2 regions of the Paraburkholderia phenazinium genome follow, and region 2 is predicted to be linked to the other one. Evidence: riboswitches for the same ligand, from Rfam matches in the RefSeq annotation. Region 2 holds a riboswitch; the other holds the start of a gene.
What was found. A riboswitch is a leader RNA that binds a small molecule or an ion and turns the genes downstream of it on or off. The one in region 2 is predicted to bind thiamine pyrophosphate.
Positions count from the first base shown of each region.

Region 1: linked by a shared signal. The riboswitch ahead of BUS06_RS01380 (FAD-dependent oxidoreductase) and the one ahead of thiC (phosphomethylpyrimidine synthase ThiC) in region 2 are both predicted to bind thiamine pyrophosphate.

Region 1 is NZ_FSRM01000001.1:277,657-287,070, reverse strand. Features, by position in the region: gene BUS06_RS01400 (response regulator) at 49-795, opposite strand; gene BUS06_RS01395 (hypothetical protein) at 956-1,486, opposite strand; gene BUS06_RS01390 (hypothetical protein) at 1,635-2,132, opposite strand; gene BUS06_RS01385 (ABC transporter ATP-binding protein/permease) at 2,412-4,163, opposite strand; TPP riboswitch at 4,557-4,668, shown strand; gene BUS06_RS01380 (FAD-dependent oxidoreductase) at 4,866-6,020, shown strand; gene thiS (sulfur carrier protein ThiS) at 6,093-6,290, shown strand; gene BUS06_RS01370 (thiazole synthase) at 6,364-7,179, shown strand; gene thiE (thiamine phosphate synthase) at 7,176-8,312, shown strand; gene BUS06_RS01360 (ABC transporter ATP-binding protein) at 8,412-9,233, shown strand; gene mlaE (lipid asymmetry maintenance ABC transporter permease subunit MlaE) at 9,230-9,414, shown strand, end outside.
Region 2 is NZ_FSRM01000001.1:2,079,046-2,088,459, reverse strand. Features, by position in the region: gene BUS06_RS09695 (DUF1328 domain-containing protein) at 1-59, opposite strand, end outside; partial or broken gene BUS06_RS09690 (sensor histidine kinase) at 322-1,762, shown strand; gene BUS06_RS09685 (entericidin A/B family lipoprotein) at 1,992-2,132, shown strand; gene BUS06_RS09680 (DUF4397 domain-containing protein) at 2,435-3,226, opposite strand; gene BUS06_RS09675 (NADPH-dependent 2,4-dienoyl-CoA reductase) at 3,559-5,589, shown strand; gene BUS06_RS09670 (EamA family transporter) at 5,627-6,556, opposite strand; gene BUS06_RS09665 (DUF1223 domain-containing protein) at 6,944-7,789, opposite strand; TPP riboswitch at 8,086-8,204, shown strand; gene thiC (phosphomethylpyrimidine synthase ThiC) at 8,297-9,414, shown strand, end outside.

The DNA of each region.
Region 1 (9,414 bases), 1.8 Mb from region 2:
CAAGCGTGAGTCCATGCAGCGCTTCTTTGGGACTTGCCTGTCGCAGTGTTACGCGTCGACGAACGGCTGCGCGGCCCGCTCCGCCGCGCCGATTTCTCCATCCGGCACGAACACGTAGCCGCGACCCCACACCGTCTGCACATAGCGCGGCTCGGACGGATCGACTTCGATCAGACGTCGCAGCCGCCAGATCGAGACATCGAGGCTGCGGTTACGATGCGCCTCGGTGTTGCCATGCAGCTTTTCCAGCAATTGCGCACGGGTGAGCACCGTCATCGCATGGGTGACGAACACCTTGAGCATCGCAAATTCGCTCGAGCGCAGCGGAATGCGCTCGCCGTCGCGGCGTAACTCGCGCGCCGGAAAATTCACCTCGAAACGGCCAAAGCGATACGGCGCGCGGTTTTCCGGTGCGCCGGGCGCGATCGTGCCGCGGCGGCGTAACACGGTACGGATACGCGCGACCAGCTCGCTCGGCTCGAACGGCTTGCCGAGATAATCGTCCGCGCCGAGCTCGAGTCCGATCACCCGGTCGATCACGTCGGCGCGCGCGGTCAGCAGGATCACAGGAATATCGTCGCCGGCCAGGCGCAACGCGCGTAGCGCGCTAATACCGTCCATCTCCGGCATCATGATGTCGAGCACGACCAGCGCGGGCCGCTCGTTCTCGAGCGCGCGTTGCAAGGCGATGCCATGCTCGAGCACGGTTACCGAGAAGCCGCGCCCTTGCAGATATTCGCGCACGATGTCGCGCACGACGGGGTCGTCGTCAACGACCAGAATGGATTGGTTCATTCGGCAATCTTAAGAGATACGCCGGAGGGCTGATAGCGCGCAATGCTTTCAAAACCTTTCCCGGGTAATTGGAAGCAATCGTCTGCGTGATTTTGCGGGCGCGGCGAGCGTCTTGCGGGTTTTGCAGATGCAGCGTGCGTTCTGCAGGGCGCGAGGGAACTCAGTTGACTTGCGACGTCTGAATGGTCCGCGGACGCAACTCGGTGCGATCGACCACCATCTTTTCGATCATGCCGTTGAGCTTGACGGATGCGTTCGAGAAGCGGTCCATGCCGAGTTCGCCGGTCTGGTAGCGCGCGGTGACCAGAATCTGGCCTTGCTGCAGCAGCGTCAGATCGATCACAGAAAGATACTGCACCGGATTGTCGTTAAACGAGCGCTTGCCGTAATCGACCGAGGCGTTATAGACGAGCCGCGCCTCGCAGCTCGCCGGGGCGGTGCCCGGGTTGTAGACGGCCGAGCGGATGCCGCGCCGGTTCAGCGCGAGTTGCAAGGCCGGGACGAAATCGCCAACGGACACCAGCTGGTTCACTTCGATGCAGACTGTGCTGATGGCCGCGGGGTGACCGTTGACGAAGGTCGGCGACGAGTAGTTCGAAGCGATGGCATAGCCTGCCTGAATCACGGAACCGGTGGCGTCGGCCGCTGTGATCAGCGTCCAGGCGCAGCCGTTCAGCCCGACGCATAACACGGCGGCGGTCGCCGCCCATACGCATGACCGCCGCCCAGTGGACCATGACAGTCTGGCGGTCCGGCGAGGAAGCGGAAATAGCGGTGGGCGCGAGCCGTTCACGATGCGATACCTTGACGTGTCGGGTTGAAACGCGGGGGCGGCACGCTTAGCGTGCGACCCGCAGGCGCAACTCGTTGGACCCCTGCACGCTAGCCGTCACGTCGATGCGGCGCAGGCCGGCTGTCACGACGAAATGCTGGCGAGTCGGTGTGTTGAGGTCGTGCACGACGTTGGGAAAGCACGCGGCGATGTCCGCGCCGAGTTCTTCGAGCGGGTCCGTGACCACGCCGTCGGCTTGCCAGTGCGCGCGCCAGTGGCAATCGTAGCTGTGGCCGCTGGCGTGGCAGTCGCCGGCGCTGTCCACACCCGGCAGTTGTGCGGCGGGTTGGTCGTGGAGTTGCCGGAAGTCGGTGGCGGCGACGATGTGCGTCAGCGCCGGACAGACGTTGGCCGGCTCGGCGACCTGGGTCAACTGCGCGGCCTGAGCGCCGAGCGACAGCAACAGGGCTGCCGCACCGACCGGGATGGCGGGACGGGCGAGCGGCGAACGGCTCATCCGCGTGAATCGTTGGGTCAGGTGACGAAGACGGCGATCGAATGACATGAGCGGGAAGTCCGATAACGGTGAGTGGCGTGCGGCACCGGAGGGGGACCGGCCCGCACGACTATCCTCGCCGCAGCACGGCACTTTCAAAGCACGGAACAACCTGAGCGCTTCGCAAATGCTTTCGAACTGTTCTCGCGTATTTCAGAATGTTGCAGGGCGCGCCGATGCCGCAGTCGGCATCGGTGATGGGCGTTAAGTGTTCAATCGCGACCCGGTCTAACGCGACGCGGTCAATCGCGACCCGGTCAATCGCGACCCGGTCAAGTGACGCGTTGCCTAAGCGGCGACGGGTTCGCCCGCTCGCTCGACATCGAGCGTTTCTTCGTGGAACGCCGCGAGCGATTCACGGTGCGCGACGCTGACGATGGCGGCCTTCGGCAGACGCTCCGTGAAGAGATGGTAGAGCCGCGCTTCGTTGGCCGCGTCGAGCGCGCTGGTTGCCTCGTCGAGGAACAGGTAGTCGGGCTTGTGCAGCAGCACGCGCGCTGCTGCGAGACGCTGCTGTTCGCCCGGCGACATGATGCGGGCCCAGTGTCCCGATTCGTCGAGGCGGCCCACATAGTCGTCGAGGTGGCAGGTGCGCAGCGCTTCGCGGCATTCGTCGTCGGTGTAGGTCTCGGCGGAGGACGGATAGGTGAGCGCCGCTTTCAACGTGCCGATCGGCATATAGCTCTGCTGCGGGATGAACATCATGCGCGCATTGACCGGTGCATCGATCGAGCCGTCGCCGAATGGCCACAGTCCGGCAAGCGCACGCATCAAGGTGCTCTTGCCGGAACCCGACGGACCTCGCACGAGCCAGCGCGAACCGGGGTTAATCGTGATATTGCGGATCTGTGAGAGCGGGGTGCCGTTCGGCAACGCCAGCGAGAGGCCATCCGTGCTGAGCTTTTCTTCGTCAATGTAGTGGAGATTGATACCACCATGCGCGGTAGCCGGTGAGACGGACTCTTTCAGATGCGATGCACGCACAACACGTTTGAATTCGCGCAGACGATTTACCGTAGCACGCCAATCGACGAGGCTGCCGTAACTATTGATGAACCACGAAAATGAATCGCTGACAGTGCCGAACGAGTTCTGGATCTGCATCAGCACGCCGAACGTGAATGCGCCGGCGAAGTAACGGGGTGATGCGACGACGAGCGGGAAGATAATTGCAACCTGGCCGTAGAAGCTCAGCACGAAGCTCAGGCGTTTCGTGTATTTCATCACGCGCCACCAGTTGTCGCGAATGCGCTGGAACACATTGCCCGCAGTGGCCCTTTCGGTCGCCTCGCCATCGTAGAAGGCGATCTGTTCGGCGTTTTCGCGTACGCGGATCAGCCCAAAGCGGAAATCCGCCTCGACCTTTTGCTGCTGGTAGGTGATCGAAACCAGCGGGTGACCGAGCTTGTGGATCAGGTAGGAACCGCCGAGCGCGTAGAGCGCCGCGACCCACACCATGTAGCCTGGAATGACGATCGGAACGCCGCCGAGCGTCACGTTCAACGCGCCTGCCAGTCCCCAAAGAATAGTGACAAACGAAATCAGTGTGACGACGGTGGACAGGAAATCGAGCGACAGAGCCAGCGTGTTCGTTGCGAACGACTGAAGGTCATCGCTGATACGCTGGTCCGGGTTGTCGGCGAGCCGGTCGCGCTCGATGCGGTAGAACGCGCCGTCGCCGAGCCACTCTTCCAGGTAGCGGTGGGTAAGCCACTGACGCCAGCGGAACCCTAGCATCTGCCGCAGATAGCGGCCGTACACGAACAGGATGATCATCGCGAACACGATGACCGTGAACACCATCATCAGGTGCGGAAAGTCGTGGACGTTCTTGGCTTGCAGCGCATTGTAGAACTCACCGTTCCAGGTGTTGAACTTGACGCTCAACCAGACATTGGCAAGGTTGATCGCAATGATCGTGACGAGCAGCCCCCACGCGATCTTCCATTCCTCAGAGACCCAGTAGGGCTTGATCAGACTCCACGCGGAGACCTTGTCGTCCGGCTCGAGCGGGCTGGCAGGGGAAGTATTGGGTGTCATGACCATCCTGAAGAAATACTGGCTCATCTTGGACCGACCCGCTGCAAGCAAGCCTAGACCGGCTTGCCTATAGTGGATCGGTGCCACAGCGGAATTGCAAATAGCGGCCCGGGCCTCGAACCCGTCGTACGACCGCCCGATTCTGCCGCCGGCGGCTTAAGCGAAAATTAATCACCTGAGGCACTGGACCGCGGCCTCGCGCGACCGGCGTATGGTTGTCGCGTTTGACGCGAGAGCCCGCGACAACGGCGCAGACTCCATCGCCGCATTGTGCCAGAGGCTCCGAGCGAGACTACATGAATCGCCCAGGCCCGACGGTCTGCCCGCCCGTGATCGCAGCCGCTCCATCGCCCCCGGTTTGCGGCCGCCGCGCCTTTTATGGTCTAATGACTCTCGACGAAACAGGGGTGCTTTGCGCGCGGGCCGCACGCCGCAGCAAGGCTGAGAGAGACCCTTTGCACCCGATCCGGGTAATACCGGCGCGGGAAGTTTCCGGAAGTTGGCTTTTCTTCCATTCCCCGCCGGGCAGCGTCCGTCACTGGATGCGCATTTTGTCCGGCCGGCCTCGCCCGCCGGTTTCGTCCTTGGGTACGTGCGCCTGTTGCCGTACGGAAAGGATACGATGACCGCTTATTCTTCAGTCTATTGCTTCGTTTGCCCCGTGACGCTCAAGGCCGCTCTGCGCGCGCCGGCAGGACGGCAATGAACGCGCTCGATCGCTCGCAACCGGATTTCGCCATCATCGGCGGCGGACTGTGCGGCCGGCTGGTCGCGTGGCGCCTCGCCGGTGCGGGACACCGCGTGGCGCTTTACGAGCGCGGCGATGCCGCCGGTTCGCAAGCCGCCGCGTGGGTGGCGGCCGCGATGCTCGCGCCGCTCGCCGAAGCGGCCAGCGCCGAATTGCTGATCACGCGCCTCGGCGCCGCCTCGCTCGATAGCTGGCCGCAAGTACTGGCCGAACTGCCCATACCGGTGTTCTTTCAACGCAATGGGACGCTGGTGGTCTGGCATCACGCCGATCGCACCGAAGCGCCGCTGTTCGAACGCCGGGTGCGCTCGAACGCGCCCGCCGATCTGCTGGATGGCGGCTTCGTCACGCTCTCGGGTGCGCAACTCGGCGCGACCGAGCCCGCGCTGGCCGGCCGTTTCGCGCAAGGCTGGCTGCTGCCGCATGAGGGACAACTCGATAATCGCCAGGTGTTGAGCGCGCTCGCCGCAGGCCTCGCCGAGCGGCGCGTCGAAACGCACTGGAACACGCCCGTGGACGATGGCGCGTTACCGTCCGCCCGCGTGACGATCGATTGCCGCGGCCTCGGTGCCAAGACTGTTTTGCCGACTTTGCGCGGCATTCGTGGCGAGGTTGCTCGCGTCCACGCGCCTCGGATCAAGCTCACGCGCCCGGTGCGTCTGCTGCATCCGCGCTATCCGCTGTATATCGCGCCGAAGCAGGACGATCTTTACGTGATCGGCGCAACCGAAGTGGAAGGCGAGGACATGTCGCCCGTCAGCGTGCGTTCCGCGCTGGAATTGCTGAGTGCCGCGTTCTCGGTCCACCCCGGCTTCGGCGAGGCGCGCATCCTCGAATTGAACTCGCAGTGCCGCCCGACCTTGCCGGACCACCGTCCGGCACTGGTCTGGGATGGCGCGCAGACCTTGCGCGTGAACGGCCTGTACCGGCACGGCTATATGATCGTGCCCGAAGTCGCGGACGAAGCCGTTCGCTTTGCCGCTGCGCTGCTCGACGGACGCATCGGCGATGCCGACGCTTTCGACGACTGGCGGCGCGACGCGCGCTGGAGCGAGCTGTTCCAGCTTGCCCGGCTCGATCCGCAGAACCGCTCGCAGGTGCCGGCATGAGCGTTGCGACCATTGCCACATGGGCTGCCGCGCCGGCTGCCTACGCTATCGATTGAAACGTATCTGAACACCATGGACATTCATATCAATCAGAAGCCGTTGTCGCTGCCCGAGGGGGCGACCGTCGCCGACGCGCTCGCCGCTTTCGGCGCGCGTCCGCCGTTCGCGGTTGCGCTGAACGGCGACTTTGTGGCCCGTACCCAGCACGCCGCGCGCGCGCTGCAAGCGGGTGACAAGCTCGACGTCGTGCAACCGGTCGCCGGCGGCTAAAAACGGTGATTACCCGCGACCACGTAGCCGAACAGCCAGGTCGCCGGGTATCGCCAGAGACAAGGATTTCCAGATGACTTCTCCCATTCCCGCCGACGCGCTCACGCTGTACGGCGAAACCTTCGCCAGCCGGGTGTTGCTCGGCACGTCACGCTATCCGTCGCTGCAGTCGCTGTCCGACTCGATCGATGCGGCGAAGCCTGGCATGATCACCGTCGCGCTGCGCCGGCAGATGAACGAAGGCGGTGCCGAAGCCGGCTTCTTCGATCTGCTCAAGCGCCACGGCGTGCCGCTATTGCCCAACACGGCCGGCTGCCAGAGCGTCGGCGAGGCGGTCACGACCGCCCACATGGCGCGTGAAGTCTTCGAAACCGACTGGATCAAGCTCGAACTGATCGGCGACGACTACACGTTGCAGCCCGATCCGGTCGGTCTGATCGAGGCGGCTGCGCGGCTCGTCAAAGACGGTTTCAAGGTGCTGCCGTACTGCACGGAAGATCTGGTGATCGGACGGCGTCTGCTCGACGCCGGCTGCGAGGCGTTGATGCCGTGGGGCGCGCCGATCGGCACCGGCAAGGGCGTGATCAATCCATACGGTCTGCGGGTGCTGCGTGACCGGTTGCCGGACGTGCCGCTGATCGTCGATGCGGGGCTCGGCGTCCCGTCGCACGCCGCGCAGGTGATGGAGTGGGGCTTCGACGGCGTGCTGCTGAATACGGCGGTGTCGCAGGCGACCCATCCCGAAGCGATGGCCCGCGCGTTCGCGCTGGGCGTCGAGGCGGGCCGCCAGGCGTACCTTGCCGGGCCGATGGCTGAACGCGAAACGGCCCATGCGAGCACGCCGGTGGTCGGTATGCCGTTCTGGCATCAGGATGGGAGTTCGACATGAGTCAGACCACGCCGCAAACGAACTCGCAGACGGACATGCAAACGAATCCGCTCGCCGGCCGCGACGTCTTCTGGCCGCCCGCCGACGAACTGAGCGAAGCCGCCGAGCGCATTCGCGCGACGCTCGGCGATTGGCCGCCGACTCACGCGCCATGGCGGATTTGCCTTACCGCGCCTGACGACGCTAACGGCGGCGATCTGATCGTCATCGCCGACGCCCAGCAGCACGGCGAGCAGGTGGCGCGCTGGCAAGTGCAGGGCGCGGGTGTGATCGAAGCCGCCGCGGGCCGGGCGACGCTGCATCTGGGTGGCGAGCGTTATCCGCTGGAAGGCCATCTCGCCGAAGACTGGATTCCCGCGCTGGCGGCGTTTCTGGATTGCGGTTTTGATCCGCACGACGCACTGGTGCTGGCGCTCGCCTGGCGCGACGGCGACGAAACCACCGCCGCCGACGCATGGCCGTGCGACCTGTCGCGCTTCCCGCGCGTCCTCGGATTGCCCGCTGCACCCGAGCAGCCGTTCGCACGCTGCCCGGATCGCCTCGGCCTCTATCCCGTGCTGCCAACCGCCGAGTGGGTCGAGCGGGTGGTCGGCTACGGTGTGAAGACGGTCCAGCTGCGCCGCAAAACTGCCGAGCCGGCCGAACTGGCGCAGGAAATCGCGCGCTGCGTCGCGGCGGGCCGCAAGCATGACGCTCAGGTGTTCATCAACGATCACTGGCAGGCCGCGCTCGAAGCCGGCGCGTACGGCGTCCATCTCGGTCAGGAAGACCTGCATCTTGCCGACCTCGGCAGTCTCGCCGCCGCGGGCGTGCGCCTTGGCCTGTCGACGCACGGCTACTACGAGATGCTGATCGCGCTGCACTTCCGGCCGAGTTACATCGCGCTCGGCGCGGTGTTCCCGACCACCACCAAAGTGATGCCGACCGCGCCGCAAGGTCTGAGGCGTCTCGCCCGCTACGTACGCCTGCTCGATGGCGTGGTGCCGCTCGTCGCGATTGGCGGAATCGACCAGCAGGTGCTGCCGCAAGTACTGGCGACCGGCGTCGGCTGCGCCGCCGTGGTGCGGGCTGTCACGGAGGCTGCGGACCCTGCTGTTGCGGTTTCTGCAATGCTCCAAGGGTTTACGCCATAATCGCGTGGTCCCCTGTTTATCGGGGACCGGGCGCGTCACGGCAACTTTTGCACGATGGCCCTATAATTCGCCGTTCCGTGCAAAAGGATTGTCAGCCTCGTGCCTTCCACCTCCGAGACCCTTCTCGAGCTTCGTGACGTCGACTTCGGTTACGGCGACCGGCTCGTCCTGTCGAACCTGAACCTGCGCTTCCAGCGCGGTCAGGTCGTGGCGGTCATGGGCGGCTCGGGATGCGGCAAGACCACCGTGCTGCGGCTGATCGGCGGCCTCGTGCGTGCATTGCGCGGACAGATCCTGTTCCACGGCCAGGACGTCGGCGCGCAAACGCGCGACGGCCTGTACGCATTGCGCCGCAAGATGGGCATGCTGTTTCAGTTCGGCGCCTTGTTCACCGACATGTCCGTGTTCGAAAACGTCGCCTTCACGCTGCGTGAGCACACGGACCTGCCGGAAGAACTGATCCGCGACCTGGTGCTGATGAAGCTCAACGCCGTCGGCTTGCGCGGCGCGCGCGATCTGTCGCCGTCCGAGATCTCCGGCGGCATGGCGCGGCGCGTGGCGCTGGCCCGGGCTATCGCGCTCGACCCCGAACTGATGATGTACGACGAGCCGTTCGCCGGCCTGGACCCCATTTCGCTTGGCATCACGGCAAACCTGATTCGCACGCTGAATCAGGCGCTCGGCGCGACCTCGATTCTGGTGACGCACGATGTGCCGGAATCGTTCGCGATTGCCGACTACGTGTATTTCCTCGCCAACGGCGGCGTTCACGCCGAGGGCACGCCTGACCAGTTGCGGGCCTCGACCGATCCCACCGTGCGCCAGTTCATCGACGGCGCGCCGGACGGTCCGTTCAAATTCCACTATCCCAGCAACACGCCGCTTGCGGCAGATTTCGGCATCGGCGGGGGACAGGCATGATCAGTGCGATCGGACGTTCGGTGCTCGGCGGCCTCGAGACCGCCGGCTACGCCACGCGGCTCTTCTTCCGTCTGGTGCTCGAATTTTTCCCGTTGTTGCGCCGTCCGCGTCTTGTCACGAAGCAGATCCACTTCGTGGGCAATTATTCGCTCGTGATCATCGCGGTGTCGGGCCTGTTCGT
Region 2 (9,414 bases):
AAGCCGAACAGCCCGGCAATGATGGCGATCACAGCGAAGATCAAGGCCCATTTCAGCATGATGGATTTCTCCCACAACAAGGATTGGACTAGTAGAACCATCGTAATGACCGCTCTGGCGTACCGCATTCCGGCTCACGCCGTTTTTCGTGTGAGAATCCGCCGACATTGCATTACAGGTACTTTACGATGACGCGGCATGAGCCGTGCATGTGCGTGAAGCCGCCCCGCATGCGCGGCGCCCGCTACACTAAGAAGGTCATCAAGGAACCGAGGCGTGAAGAACGTGCAAAACCCGCTGGATAGCTCGGTGCAAACCCCAATGCGAAATCCGGCGCAAACGCCGCTCGCGGCGACGCGGCTCAACGCGTGGATGCGCAACCGGAGCTGGGCGATTGCGATGACGGTGGCGATCGTCATCACGGTGGGCGGCCTCGTGATTCTCGAGACGGCCCGCGAACGCATCGCGGCCGAGTACGAGAGCGCCCTCGAAGCACGCGACGTCACCGTGCAACTGAGCACGCTCCAAAGCCAGCTGGCGCAACTCAGCGCCTATCAAAGCAGCTTTCTTCTGACGAAGCAGACGGCCAACGTACAGGCCTATTGCTCGACCGCGGGCCGGGTGCGTCAGATCGCGCAGCAACTGAGCGTCTACTATCATCGCCGCGAGGCGGGCAGCGCGGAGCTGGCGAGCTTCACACAGATCGCATCGTTAATCGACGCGCGCATCGGCGCGGGCGCCGCTGCGTTGCAGCAAGCCGAGCCGCAACCGCTCGCGCTCTCGGCCTGCGGTACCGCCAGCGGCGCGGCGCCGGCCGATGCGGGCCTCGTCGACAACACCCTGTCGCTGCTGCGCGATAACGAAGCGAGCCGCGCGCAGCATGCGCTCGATGCGAGCCGGGCCGATCAGCGCGTGTCGACGCTGGTGGCGGCCGGGTTATCGGCATTGAATATCGTGCTGTTCATCCTGCTGTTTCGCAATCTCGGCATCCAGATCGATCGCCAGGCGCGCGTGCAGCGGCAACTGATCACGCAGCAGGAAGAGCTCGACCAGCTGGTCACCGAGCGCACCCGCCAGCTCGAAGCGCTGGGGTGGCACTTGCAGGCCGTCAGCGAAAACGAAAAAAACCCAGCTTGCGCGCGAACTGCACGACGAGCTGGGCGCCATTCTCACTGCGAGCAAGATGGACGTGGCCTGGGCCAACCGCAAACTGAAGGACAGCGAACCAGCGATCTCCGAAAAACTCACGCGCGCGCTCGCCAACCTCGATCAGGGCATCGCGCTCAAACGCCGCATCATCGAAGACATGCGCCCGACCGTGCTGACCAATTTCGGCCTGGTGACCGCGTTGCGCACGCTTGCCGACGAGTCGGCGCAGCGCAACAACTGGGTGCTGGAACTGAATCTGCCCAAGGACGACATCCAGCTCGACGAGCAGACCGAAATCGCGCTGTTCCGCGTCGCGCAGGAGTCCCTCACGAATGCGGCGAAGTACGCGCGCGCCTCGCGAGTATCGATTGGGCTCGAGATCGCGGACGGCCAGGTCGCGCTGTCCATCGCCGATAACGGTGTGGGCATCACGCCCGCCGACCTGAAGCGCACTCACACGCATGGCCTGCTCGGCATGCGCCAGCGCGTGGCGGCGCACGGCGGCCGCTTCGATATCCGCCGCGGCGTGCCGAACGGCACCGATATTCACGTGGTGATGCCTTGCGTCAGCACGACCGCGTCGGCGCTCGACGCTCCGTCTGCTTCGATGTAGCCGCGCAGGTGGTACTGCGCGGATGCACAGGCGCCTGTAGGACAGCGCCGACGCAAACAACGGATCGCGCCTACAACAAAATCGCGGCGTGACCGACATCGCCGCGACGCCCCATTTTTTAAGATGCAATCAGACCAGATCGGCTGGCGCGATGCCCGGTTGGTCGACAGGGAGCGCGCGCCGCTCATCAGGCGCGTCAATCGATGCATTCTTCAGAAGGGGAAAACTCATGACTCGACTCATCGCCATCGCTTTGCTTCTGATTACCGGCACTGCGGCCCTCGCCGGCTGCAACACCGTGGCTGGCGCCGGCCAGGATATCTCCAGCGGCGGCCACGCCATCACGAACAGCGCGGAAGAAGCCAAGTAACGCGGCTTGCTGGCGCCGTGGCGGCGTCAGCAAGATCGCTTTCGATGTGATCTGCAAGTTGAGCCCGATGCGTTTGCGCGTCGGGCTTTTTTATGTGCTGCGGGGTGGCAAGGACACGCCATCGCATCGCATGCCAATCGCACCGCACACGATGTTGGCCGACACATAGCAACGCGGCGACCCACCATTGGTGGATCGCCGCCCTGCTCCTCCCTGCCATGCCGAACTACGTCGGTCTTATAGTTGCCTGTTAATCGCTAATGGACTCGCTTTTGAGCGCCTGTTGAGGGCCGCTTGACCGCTTATTGGCCCGTCAGCGTGTTGGCCAATTCAATCGCCGGCGTGCCGGTGTTACCGCCCTGTGCAACCAGCAAGTGAATCTGGCCTGGCAGCAACTGGCTCAACGTGCCGGCGATCGGCACCGTGGTGACCAGCCAGTCCGCGTTGTTAGCAAGACTAAACGACGCCGACTGGAAGATCGCCGTCTTGCTGCCTGCTACCGTGGCGATCGCGATATAGGTGCCACCCGACAGATACAGCGAGTCCTGACCGCTGGCCGGTACGGCATTGCTGAACGAGACACCCGCCATCGTCGGACTGACAGTGTTGATGTTGGTCCCGGCCGGCACGATATAGAGGTCGAGATTGGTCGCGTTCGCCGAGGCATTGAACGCCCGCACGCGTGCGTCGTTCGACAGCAGGCCCTTGTCGAACGGGTCGTCGATCAGGCCGATACCGGGGCTCGTGAGGCCCGGCAAGGCGATCACGGTGTATTCATGACCGTTGGCCACGTCCGGGAAACTGCCGCTGGCAAGCGCCGTCTTCGTGCCCGTGGCGGCATACGCGACCGTGGTCGCGCCCGTGCCGATGTTGGTGAAGTTCGTCACACCCAGGTAGGCGACATTGGTTTGTCCACCTGGCGCCGAGCCGTTGACGAGGAAGTCATAGGGCGAACTGCCGGGCACGGCATTTTCGAAGTGGATTTCCGGATCGGTGATCCCCAGCGTTTTCGCGGCGTCGCTGCCGCTGCCACCGCAAGCTGTCAGGACGGCCGCAACGCCAATCATGGCCGCCATGGTTCGGATTAGCTTCATATGTGCACCTATATCGATGTCGGGTCTCGACCCATTAGTTGTACGAACGCCGTACCCGCCGGATGGCGCGTTCGTTTTTCAGGCGAACGGCCCCGATGAGCTGTCTCAGCGGCGCTCTCTCTTATCCCTGTTGCGCATCGGTTCAGTGTGACGCGCGTGATATGGACGCTCGCATTCAGCAATCGATGTGCCGCATGCACCAGACTGGATCAGATACCGTCGGTACAGGCCTGGTGGCCAACGAGTTCGCAGGATTAGAATTTTTCCTCGGAAGGTTCGGCCGATCGGCGGTGTATTGTTCGGGCGCACCCCACTTTTACAAGGTCCGTTGCATGCCTTACCGATTCTTGCTCGCCGAACTCAACCTCGGCTTCACGACTCTGCGCAATCGGGTCGTCATGGGTTCGATGCATACGGGCATGGAAGACCGCTTCTGGAACTACCCGAAACTCGCCGCGTATTTCCGCGAGCGCGCTAAAGGCGGCGCCGGTCTGATCATCACGGGTGGCATCTCGCCGAACCGGCAAGGCTGGCTGCTGCCGTTCGGCGGCACGCTAAACTCAGTGTTCGACCTGCGCAATCACCGCCTCGTTACCGAGGCCGTGCATGCCGAAGGCGGCAAGATCGCGCTCCAGATCCTGCATGCGGGACGCTATGGGTATCAACCGTTCGTGGTGTCCGCTTCGGCACTGAAGTCGCCGATTTCGAAGTTCAAGCCGCGCGCACTGACGCTGGCCGGCGTGGCGAAGACCGTGCGCGACTATGCGCGCTGCGCGCGGCTCGCCCAGCGCGCCGGTTACGACGGCGTCGAGATCATGGGCAGCGAGGGATATCTGCTCAACCAGTTCCTCTGCCCGCGCACCAACCAGCGTACCGACCGTTACGGCGGCAGTCTCGAGAACCGCATGCGGCTTGCGCGCGAGATCGTCGAAGCCGTCAGGACCGCGTGCGGCGAGCGCTTTATCGTGGTGTACCGGTTGTCGCTGATCGATCTCGTCGAAGGCGGCAATACGTGGGAGGAGACCGTGCAGGTCGCGCAGGCTCTGGAAGCGGCCGGCGTCACGATGTTCAATACCGGGATCGGCTGGCACGAGGCGCGCGTGCCGACCATCGTCACCTCGGTGCCGCGAGCGGCCTTTGCGCCGCTCAGCGCGCGCCTGAAGGCAGCAGTCAAGGTGCCGGTGATCGTCTCGAACCGTATCAATACACCGGACGTCGCCGAAGATCTGCTCGCCCAGGGCGCAGGCGATCTGGTGTCGCTCGCGCGGCCGCTGCTCGCCGACCCGGACTTCGTCATAAAGACCGCCGAGGGGCGCACGCACGAGATCAACACCTGCATCGCGTGCAACCAGGCCTGTCTCGATCACACGTTCCAGAACCGGCGCGCCACCTGTCTCGTCAATCCGCGCGCGGGACGCGAAACTGAACTGGTGTACCGGCCGCTCGCCAGTCAGGAGACGCCGCGGACGATTGCCGTGGTGGGTGCCGGGCCGGCCGGGCTATCGGCGGCGACGGTGGCCGCCTCGCGTGGCCACCGTGTGACGCTGTTCGATGCGAGCACAACCATCGGCGGACAGTTCAATCTCGCGATGCGTGTGCCGGGCAAGGAAGAGTTCAGCGAGACGATCCGCTATTTTCAGAGCCAGTTGCAGCGGTATAGCGTCGACGTGCGGCTCGCCACTCGCGTCGATGCCGCGCTGCTCGGCGCGGGCGGCTACCACGACGTGATCCTCGCCACAGGCATCGCTCCGCGCCGTCCGGCGATTCCCGGCATCGACGGGCCAAACGTCTTGACCTACGTCGAGGTGCTGCGCGGCGCGCCGGTAGGCCGCAGCGTCGCGGTAATCGGCGCCGGTGGGATTGGCTTCGACGTCAGCGAGTTCCTGCTGCATCATCCCGGCGAGCCGCTGCCGCAGCCGCGCGACGCGTGGCTCGAAGAATGGGGCGTCGATCTGGCCGTGCGCGAGCGCGGCGGTCTGAAAGCGCCGCTGCCTGCGCAACCGGTACGCGACATCTGGCTGTTGCAGCGCAAAGCCGGCAAGCTCGGTGCGGGGCTCGGCAAGACCTCGGGCTGGGTGCACCGGGCCACGCTAATGCGCAACGGTGTGCGGATGCTCGACGGCGTGTCGTATCTGGAGATCAGCGAACGCGGGTTGAAGATCGCTCGCGAAGGCACCGAGCAGTGGCTCGAGGTCGAGACGATCGTGATCTGCGCGGGGCAGGAATCCTTGCGCGATCTGCAGCCGGCCACGCCGCCTGCGGACGGCCCGCGGTATCACGTGATCGGCGGCGCGGCGCTGGCGAGCGAACTCGATGCCAAGCGGGCAATCCGCGAAGGGGCGGAGCTGGCGGCGCGTTTATAGTCAGGCAACGCGGGGGCGCGTTGCGGGCCTCTGCCTCTCACGCCAGACCGCGGCGCCGGTAATCGAACCAGAACGACAGACCGACACTCGCCAGGATCACCACCGTCGCAATCACCGTTGCGCCGGTCACCGGTTCGCCGAGCAGCAGCGCGCCAAGCGCGACCGCCACCACCGGGTTCACGTACATGCAACTGCTGGCGATGATCGGACTGGTATGCCGGATCAGATAGCCGTACGCGACATACGCGGCCATGGTGCCGACCAGCATCAGGTAGAAGAACGCCAGCAGCGGCAGGATGTGCAGTTCGGCCATGCGCTCGCCGGAGACCCACGCGACGATCGTCGACATCGCGCCACCCAGGCCGATCTGCAACGCGGTAGACATAAACAGGTCCGACGGCAGTTTCAGCCGTCCAGCCAGATGCGCGCCGCCTGCCCAGAAGAGCGCGCCACACAGAATTGCGAGACTCCCGCCGGCCGAGCCCGACGCGCCACCGCCCTGACTCAGGATCGCAATCCCCACGAGTCCGAGGCCCACGGCAAACCATTCGCCCCGCCCGATCTTGCGTCCCGCCACAGCGGCGATGACGGTAGCGAACAGCGGCACGGTAGCGACCATGACCGCGGCAGTGCCGGTGCCGACCGTGCGCATGCCGAAAGCCAGCATCCCGCTCGAGAGACCCACCAGCATCGTACCGACCAGCCCGGCGTTGCGAATCTCAGCGGTGTTTGGCCAGACCGGGTCACGACGCGCGGCGAAGACGAACAGGCCGATACCCGCAAACAGGTTGCGCAGGCCGGACAGAAGGAGCGGTGGGAATGATCCGAGCGCCACGTGCACGGCCAGATACGTGGAGCCCCACACGAGGTAGACGACGCTCAGCGCGAGCGCAATCCGGCCAGCATGAGACTGAGGCAGGCGAACGGCAAAACGGAGGGGAAAACGGCCAGGAGGTTGCAGCGACATGCGTTCAATCCACCCATGTCGTTCGAGGCGTTGTGCCCCCGCTGGGGACGCTGGGTCCAGATGGCGGGCGCCGCATCGTGGATGCGGCCTGGCAGGCAAGGCTCAAAGACATGGTGGTAGAACGGGCAGAAGTACTTGGGGACGGCAACGGCGGACAACCGCGGCACGCACCGCAGCATTATGCAGGAACGCGGTTGGGCGTCCATGAAAGAATCGTAAATTCTGTATCCGGAAAGCGGCTGGGCGTTCGTGCGAGCGACTGCCTGCCGAACAGACGCCGCGACGGCTAGAGCATGCGAGGTTTCAAGTCTCCGAAAATCAGGTGCGAGGTTCAGATCGAGGGTTACTCATGGCGAAGGCGTCGACCTCAATCGATCGCCGGCGGCCTCACTGACAGGCGGCCAGTTCCGTCACCTGCAACACCTCGCCGGTGGATGCGTTTTCGACGAAGGCCACGACGCCGAACCTGTCCGGCTGCGCCTGGCGGTCGGCGGCATCGGTGGCATCGAGCGCGATCTCACGGCGAATCTGCGCGCTGCCGCCCGCAAGCGGCACCGGACCGATCCATTGCCGCACGACGCGTTCGTGATGCAGCGTCGCGCCACTGTTTTCGCCGGCGCGCACTTGCGACGTCAGCGCGTTTTCATAGACGGCGACGTACGCGTTCAATGGATCGTGGACCGTGGCTTTGGACGTGAAGCGCGCGTCGACGCCGAAACCGTTCGTGCCCTGAGCAGGCGGCGCGAGTTCAAGCGCAACGTCTGCCTGCGCCGGCTCGGCGGTCACCTCGTGAACACGCTCATCGAAGCTCTCGGGCCGGGACCAGCTACGCAACTCACGCCCCGACACGAAGATTTCAGGCGTGTAAATCGTGTGGCCGCCGGCGAGATCGGTCAGCGTCTGCTGCCGTTCAGTGAAACGATGCTGGGAGAAGCGGTCGTTCCAGCCAAGGCTGTTCCAGTAGTCGACATGCAAGGCAAGCGGCACGACGCCTCGAGCGGCACCGCTGTCCTTCCACTGACCCAGCCAGTGATCCGCCGGCGGGCAGCTATTGCAACCCTCGCTGCTGTACAACTCGACCAGCGCGACACGGTGGGCCGGGCTGTGCGCCTTGCACATCGCATCGGCGGCCTGAGCGGCACCGCTCGTGGCTAGCGCGGCAAACAGCGCGATGGCACGCACCACCGGCGAGTCGGCAAAGCGGCGCGTGAGTGAACGCACGCGTACAGGCATAAGCGGATACGCGTGGGAACGCATAAGGGGATTCATGGCAGGCTCCATCTGGAAATCTGCACGTTAGTCGGCGAGCGTCGCCCGTTATGACAGCGCCTCTGAAATTTTATTGCGGGACTGGAGGACATGGCGTGGCTGACGATAAAGATCGGGCAACGCCACCTTTCATGCTGCGGCGCATCACCCCGCGCAGCCCAATAGAGATAAGCACGACAGGCTGTAAGCCGGCCACCATTCGGGCCACACCGATTTCGAGACCGGTTGCCAAGCACTGCGCCGGCGGTGTATCGTGTGCGCTGCTAACGCGGGGGTCCTGCGTCGCACGGAGGTTGGAGGTCCGTGTTGCGTGGGTGAGAAATACCCTTTGAACCTGATCTGGATAATGCCAGCGCAGGGAAGCGTACGGAATTCGTAGCGCAGCACCGCCTCATCCTCTGGCGAATTCCGACAACTTCCATCTCGTCTCCTGCTTAGCGGCCCCACATAGAGCTTTGCATGGAGAAATGCATGAACGCCAATCCGAAGTTCCTTTCCGCCGACGCTCACGTCGATGCGGCCGCTGTCGCCCCGCTGCCGAATTCCCGCAAGATCTACGTCACTGGCTCACGCGACGATATCCGCGTGCCGATGCGCGAAATCAGCCAGTCGGATACACCGGACAGCTTCGGCGGCGAGAAGAATCCCCCGGTCTTCGTCTACGACACGTCGGGCCCCTACTCCGATCCGGATGCCACGATCGATATCCGCGCGGGTCTGCCGGCTTTGCGTCAACGCTGGATCGAAGAACGCGGCGACACCGAAGCGCTAAGCGGTCTGTCGAGCGACTTCAGCCGCGAACGCGCCGCCGATACGGCCACCGCCGATCTGCGCTTCCAGGGCCTGCATCGCACGCCGCGCCGCGCCAAAGCCGGCGCCAACGTTTCGCAGATGCACTACGCGCGCAAAGGCATCATCACGCCGGAAATGGAGTACATCGCGATCCGCGAAAACCAGCAGCGCGCGGCGTATCTTGAGTCGCTCAAGACGAGCGGTCCGAACGGCGAAAAGCTCGCGGCGATGATGGGCCGTCAGCATCCGGGCCAGGCATTCGGCGCGAGTGCCTTCGGTCCGAACGGTCTCACCGAAATCACGCCGGAATTCGTGCGCGACGAAGTGGCCCGCGGCCGCGCGATCATCCCGAACAACATCAATCACCCCGAAAGCGAGCCGATGATCATCGGCCGTAACTTCCTCGTGAAGGTCAACGCGAACATCGGCAACTCGGCGGTGACCTCGTCGATCGGCGAAGAAGTCGACAAGATGACGTGGGCGATCCGCTGGGGCGGCGACACGGTGATGGATCTCTCCACCGGCAAGCACATCCACGAAACGCGCGAGTGGATCATCCGCAATTCGCCGGTGCCGATCGGCACGGTGCCGATCTACCAGGCGCTGGAAAAGGTCAACGGCAAGGCCGAAGACCTGACGTGGGAAATCTTCCGCGACACGCTGATCGAACAGGCGGAGCAAGGCGTCGATTACTTCACGATCCACGCCGGCGTGCGTCTTCAATACGTGCCGCTCACGGCGAAGCGCATGACGGGTATCGTCTCGCGCGGCGGCTCGATCATGGCGAAGTGGTGTCT